2 regions of the Methylobacterium organophilum genome follow, and region 2 is predicted to be linked to the other one. Evidence: riboswitches for the same ligand, from Rfam matches in the RefSeq annotation. Region 2 holds a riboswitch; the other holds the start of a gene.
The links. A riboswitch is a leader RNA that binds a small molecule or an ion and turns the genes downstream of it on or off. The one in region 2 is predicted to bind cobalamin.
Positions count from the first base shown of each region.

Region 1: linked by a shared signal. The riboswitch ahead of MMB17_RS04630 (TonB-dependent receptor) and the one ahead of MMB17_RS15550 (TonB-dependent siderophore receptor) in region 2 are both predicted to bind cobalamin.

Region 1 is NZ_CP092848.1:1,008,856-1,012,058, reverse strand. Features, by position in the region: gene MMB17_RS04630 (TonB-dependent receptor) at 1-1,839, opposite strand, end outside; cobalamin riboswitch at 2,069-2,266, opposite strand; gene MMB17_RS04625 (ABC transporter ATP-binding protein) at 2,351-3,203, opposite strand, start outside.
Region 2 is NZ_CP092848.1:3,324,532-3,327,734, forward strand. Features, by position in the region: gene MMB17_RS15540 (hypothetical protein) at 49-543, opposite strand; gene MMB17_RS15545 (VOC family protein) at 638-1,012, opposite strand; gene MMB17_RS25275 (hypothetical protein) at 1,206-1,334, opposite strand; cobalamin riboswitch at 1,413-1,615, opposite strand; cobalamin riboswitch at 1,818-2,026, shown strand; gene MMB17_RS15550 (TonB-dependent siderophore receptor) at 2,134-3,203, shown strand, end outside.

The sequences.
Region 1 (3,203 bases), 2.3 Mb from region 2:
GCCGATGCGGCCGTTGAGCAGCGCGGTCGGCTTCGAGCGCACCGAATTGTCCTCGATGAGCGGGCGCGGCCCGAAATAGCGGAAGCGCAGGGTCCCGAACCAGCCGGTGCCTTCCCCGAAGGTCACCCCGGCTGAGGCGATGGTGGTGGGCGCCTCTGGCACCCGGTTGCCGGCCGGGTCGACATCCGAGAACCGGGCATTGGTGACCGTGAGGTCGCCTTCGAGCCGCAGCCACGGGGTGAGCGCGTAGCGGTTGGTCCATTCGACGCCGAAGCGCCGGGTCGGACGGCTCGGCTCGGTGGTGCCGGTATCGCCCTGGAATAGGTTCTCGGAGGCGAAATCGAGCCGGAACAGGGCGACGGAGCTTTCCAGTCCCGCGATCGAGCGGTTGCGCAGGCCGACCTCGTAGCCCGTCGAGGGCACCAGGAAGGGCGAGCGCTGGATGTTGAAGAGCGGGCTCGACGGATCGACGGTCGCGGTCACGCCGCGCACGTCGTTGGAATGGAAGCCGCCGCCGTAATTCACGTAGAGTTCGGTGTCGGCGAAGGGACCGAGCACGAGGCCGAGCTTCGGGTTGACGATGCCGTCCCGGGCCTTGCCGGAATTGGCCGCGATGTCGGAGACGACGTCGGCGTAGTAGCCGTCCGCCCGGAAGCCGAGGCTGGTGCGTAGCCAGTCCGTCCAGCGCACCCGGTTCTCGACGTAGAACGCCGCGCTCGCCTCCAGCACCCGGTCGTCGAGCACGGTCGAGCGGTATTGGCGGTTGGTGGTGTTGAACAGGCCGACGCGCATGCTGTCGGTCCGGGTCTGCACGCCGATCTCGGTCTCCGTCGCCAGGCCGAACAGGTCGCCCTGGAAGACATGGGCGATCTCGCCGCCGCCGAGCACCCGGTCGTCGAGCTGGCGGAACTGGTCGCCGTTGACCGGGTCGTTCAGGAAATAGGTGAAGTCGTTGAACAGGTTCATCCGGTAGCGGATCACGTAGGCGCTCGCCCGGGTGACCCCGGTATCGTCGGTCGCGCTCCAGCGTCCCGAGAGCGAGAACCGGCCGGTATCGCCGCCATCGGTCGGGTTCAGCGTGCCGTAGCGGCCGAGGATGCCCCCCGCCACGGCCCGCTCGGGGATCTGGTTGGTGGCGTTCCACTTGGCCCAATAGGCCATGCCGGTCACGGAGAAGCCGTCGAGCGCCGTGCCCTGGCTGTAGCGCAGCACGCCGTTGAACTTGGCGAGGCGATCCGGCACGTCCCAGGGCCCGTCATAGACCTGGGCCTCGCCGGCGGCGAGCAGGTGGCCCTCGCCCAGGGGCGCCGAGGCGATGGCGAGCGCCCGCTTGTAGCCGAAGGAGCCGATCGAGGTGAGCGCGAGGTTCTTCTCCACCGTGTCGAGATAGTCGATCCGCACCGAGCCGGCCGAGGCGAAGTCCCCGTCGCGGGCGAAATACGGGCCCTTGTGGAATTCCACCGCGCCGACGAGCTCGGGGATCAGGAAGTTGATGTCGGCATAGCCCTGGGCATGGGCGTTGGTGCGCATGTTCACCGGCATGCCGTCGACGGTGATGGCGATGTCGCTGCCGTGGTCGAGGTTGAACCCGCGCAGGAAGAACTGGTTGGCTTTGCCCTCGCCCGAATGCTGCGTGACGATCAGGCCGGGCACCGATTCCAGCACCTCGCCGGGCCGGGTGACCGGGCGGCTGTTGAGCTGCGCGCCGGTGATGACCCCCGCGCTCGCCGCTTCCACGACCGGCAGTGCGCCGCCGATACCCGTGCTGCCGCCGACGAAGCCGGCACTGGCGGCGGGGCCGGATGCCCCCCCGGCGGAAGCGGCGGCCTCCCCCGCCACGGCGATCTCGTCCAGGCGCGTCTCGCCGAGGGAGCCCTCGGCATGGGCAGGCTGCGCGGTGGCGAGGAGCGCGCAGGAGAGAAGAAGCAGGCTGGGGCGGGACACGGGACGGCAGCCTCGGGCAACGGCAGTGGCACGTCACCGCGAACGAGGCCTCGGGTCACCGCCTCCTCCGGGGAGGGGCGGCGCCTTCAGCACCCGTCAGGACACCCCGCCCGACGCGCTTCGCGTGTGACCACGGCTGACGGCAGGTCTCCTGGCTCGCGGGTCGCTGCCCTCTCACCGTCTTCCCGGATGAGGCTCATCCAGTGACATGGTGGCGGAAGGCTCGCCGCTCACAGTTGCGGGGGCAGCCGCGGCTTCAGAGCGAACCCCTCACCGCGTTCCCTTTTGATCCCCAAGGGGAACCGTCGCCCCATGGCTAAGCTTGGCGTCGCGGCTCTGTCAATGCGGTGCCACCCGCCCCCTCAATCGCCCACCCTGTCCCGGGCGAGGGGGCCTCCTGCCGCCCCTACTCCGCCGCGGCGCGCGGCGTGTCCGGCCGATCCGACGCGAACTGGGCCGCGTGGAGCTTCTGGTAGTAGCCGCCGGCGGCGAGCAATTCCTCGTGCCGACCTTCCTCGACGATGCCGCTCTCGGTGACCACGGCGATGCGGTCGGCATGGCGGATCGTGGCGAGGCGGTGGGCGATGACGAGGGTGGTGCGGCCGGCCGCGAGCTCGGTCAGCGCCGCCTGGATGTCCCGCTCGGTCTGGGTGTCGAGAGCGGAGGTCGCCTCGTCGAGGATCAAGATCGGCGGGTTCTTCAGGAAGACCCGGGCGATGGCGAGCCGCTGCTTCTGGCCGCCCGAGAGCTTCACCCCGCGCTCGCCGACCACGGTGTCGAGCCCGTCCGGCAGCCCCGCGATCAGGTCGCCGAGACGGGCGCGCCGCGCCGCCTCTAGGATCTCGGCCTCACCGGCATCGAGCCGGCCATAGGCGATGTTCTCGCGGATCGTGCCGGCGAACAGGAACACGTCCTGCTGCACGATGCCGATCTGCCCGCGCAGGGAGGCGAGCGTGTAGGCGCGGATGTCGTGCCCGTCGATCGTGATGCGGCCGGCGTCCACCTCGTAGAAGCGCGGGATCAGGGAGCAGAGCGTGGTCTTGCCCGCGCCCGAGGGGCCGACGAGCGCCACCGTCTCGCCCGCCGCGATGGTGAGGCTCAGGTCGCGCAGCACGGGACGGTCCGGGCTGTAGCCGAAGGAAACGGAGTCGAAGCGGATGTCGCCGCGCAGGGCGGGGGCCGCGGTGGCGCCCGGCCGGTCGACGATGTCGGGCGCCATGCCGAGCAGGCCCATGTAGCGCCGGAAGCCGGCAATGCCC
Region 2 (3,203 bases):
CACGACGCGAGTGCTGAGAAGGTGGTCGAGCTGAGTAACCGGCTGTGCTTATGACTCGCCGATCAGTCGGCAGGTGATGCTGATCGGCTTGGCCCTGGCGGCGGTCACTGTGTCCGAGAAAAGGTCGCAGTCGAGCAGGTTGTCCGGCGCCGCCTTGCGGGCGGAGTAGACGTTGATGTTCACTTTGATTGGGTTCTCGTCGATCGAGGTCGCATCCGCGGCGTTGACGCCAAACCCGGGCATCTCGGCAAGGCCACCGGCGGCCGGAATGGTCACCGTGTCGCCCGCGATCTCGTACGCGCCGGGCTCTTGGCCATCAGCCTGCGCACGCTTGATCTCGGCGCGCGTCGGCTTCCTAGCCCTCTCGTAGTAGTAGAACGAGCTCACGGTCACGCTTTCGGAGAGGTCGGTCAGCTTCTTCAGCGCCTTGGGCGAGAGGGAGACCTGTACCGTGAAGCCGTGGGGGCTGGCCGTCGTTTGCGCGGCAGCGGGTGCTGCACTCGTGAGCGCGGCTGTGAGAGCCGCAAGAGCGATCGCCTTCATGGGCTCGTCCTGCCTGGCGCGCGGCCTGAATCGGGTGCGACGCTGCTTGGCAGTATAGCACGGACGGCCGGCGCGGCAGGGAGGGCCGGGCTCCTCACTTCGCCGGCACGGTCCGCGCGGTGAGTTTGTTACCGTCTGGATCACGGAGGTAGGCCACGAAAGCCCCGTTCGGTCGCTCGGAAGGCGGGCTCTCGATCGCAGTGCCGCCGTGCTTCGTGCCGGCCGCATGCCAGGCGAGAACGTGGTCGCGGCTGGCGGCGGCGATCCCGATGGTCCCGCCGTTTGCAGCGGTCGCCGGATTGCCATCGATCGGCGTCGTGATCATCAACCGGCCGCCCTCGTGGGCGTAGATCAGCCTACCTCGCTCATCCATCTTGCCGGACCTGCCTCCGAGCGCGGCGAACGTGGCATCGTAGAAGCTTCGCGCCCGTTCCAGGTCGTTGCTGCCGATCATGACATGCGTGAACATACATCTTCTCCGGACAGGGGCAGCACGTGATAGTCGCAGCCGAGTGCGGAGGCGAGTGACTGGCTGCATCCTATCAGCCCTGCTGCGGCCCGGGCCCAGCCGATCCCGATTCACAACGATCCCGCGAACGCCACCTGCCAAGTCGGCGGCTTACGTGCCCGATGAATGGATTTGATCGCGCCTCGACACCAGGTCAAACCGTCTCGGCCGAGACCGAGATCTCGGAGAGCGAGACGTCGGCCTCGCCGCCGCACAGTTCATTCGCGAAGGGTGCGGTGACCTGCTGGGCCTGGACAGCGGGCGAATCGAGCAGGGCCGGCATAGGACAGCGCCAGTGCGCTCCGCAGAGCGAATCGAAGGGCAAAGGACACGGGAGACAAGCCTCCGGCATTGGCACGTCACCGCGAACGAGGCCTCGGCGCCCCTCCGAGCTCGCAGGTCGTTGCCCTCTCACCGTCTTCCCGGATCAGGCTCATGCAGTGACGTTGGCGGCGGAAGGCTCACCGCTCACAGTTGCGGAGGCAGCCGCGGTATCGGGGCAAAGACCCTCACTGCGTTCTCTTTTGATCTTCATGGATAAAATCCGCAGATATACTGCTGATATTCCTAATGCATCCCGTCGCAGTCTGGAAATAATCAACGAAAAACCATTCTAGATATTTGTCCGTTGATGTATCGACTTATGAATGGGGCGCAGCAGTCAAAGGCTCTCTTTGTTGCCGAACAGGAACGGACGCCCCTCAGTCGGGAACGCGAGGTATCGATAAGCCGCGTTCGATAGGTTGACTCCCCTCCTTGCAGGACCGATGAGAGCGACTGTCAAGGTTCTCACGGCCCTGTAGCCGTGAGCTAAGAGGGAATCCGGTGAAGCCCGTCAGGGTCAGGCCGGAGCTGCCCCCGCAACTGTGAGCGGCGAGCCGCTGCCGAGAACGGCCACTGGTGCCCCGCGCCGGGAAGGTCAGGCAGAGGCGACGACCCGCGAGTCAGGAGACCTGCCTTGGCGATGTTTTCGTTTCTCGGGCGGGGTGTCCGAAGGGAACGCATGGCCGTGGCAGGCGCTGACCGCCCGCTCTCGCGCACGCGTGCCTGAAGCTGCCCTTGTCCGATCAAGGGCTTCCACGATGCCGCGCCGGTCAGGTCTCACGCTCTCGGAATCATCTCCATCCGCTCGCAAGCCCAGCGGCCGGGTCGATCATGTTGCCGCGTTCGGCCCCAGTCGAAAGCAGGCCTGGTCGTGCACTGTCGCCCTGGCTGCCTACCTTGCCGTCGGCCTCGATCCGATCGCCGCGTCTGCGCAACTGGCCGTCGACGCGACTCAGGAGGTGCAGCTGGACGAACTCACGGTCCAAGGGAAATCCGGCCCTCGCCTCGTCACGGATGGCTATCTCGCGAAGCAGAGCGTCAGCGCGACCCGCACCGATACCCCCCTGCGAGAGGTGCCTCAGGCGGTCGTCGTCGTCCCGAACCAAGTGCTCGAAGACGCCGCCGCGACCCGGATCGACACCGCCCTTAACCTCGCCGGCGTCGGTCGGGCCAACAATTTCGCCGGGCTTGGACTGACAGAGTTCACCATCCGCGGCTTCGCCACAGGCGAGTATTACCGCAACGGCTTCCCGATCAACCGCGGCTACCCGAACTCGCCCGATATCGCCTCGATCGAGCGCGTCGAGGTTCTGAAGGGTCCTTCCGCCTTCCTCTACGGCCGGGGTGATCCGGGCGGCACCTTCAACATCGTCTCGAAGCAGCCGCTGGCCGAGCGCTCCTTCACCGTCGATACGCAGTACGGCAGCTTCAATACCAAGCGCAGCACCGTCGACGCTACCGGCGCCCTCGACGAGAACGGGCAGGTGCTCGCCCGCATCACGGGGGCCGTGGAGGACAACGGCAGCTTCCGTGACTTCGGGAGGAGCGACCGCTACTACCTCGCGCCCGCCATCGCCTGGAAGCCTACGGCGGACACGACGATCACACTCGAAGGCGAACTGATCAGCGCCGGGCAGATCTTCGACCGCGGCATCGTCCCGTTCCGTGGCGACCTGCGCGCCGTGCCGCGGACCCGCTACATCGGAGAGCCCGGCCTTGCCCCCTTCCGCAACGACAATGCCCTCGGGCAGTTGCGCATCGAGCACCGCTTCGATCCCGACTGGGTGCTGACCGCCGGCACGCAGGTGCTGGCCGGCAACATCGCGGG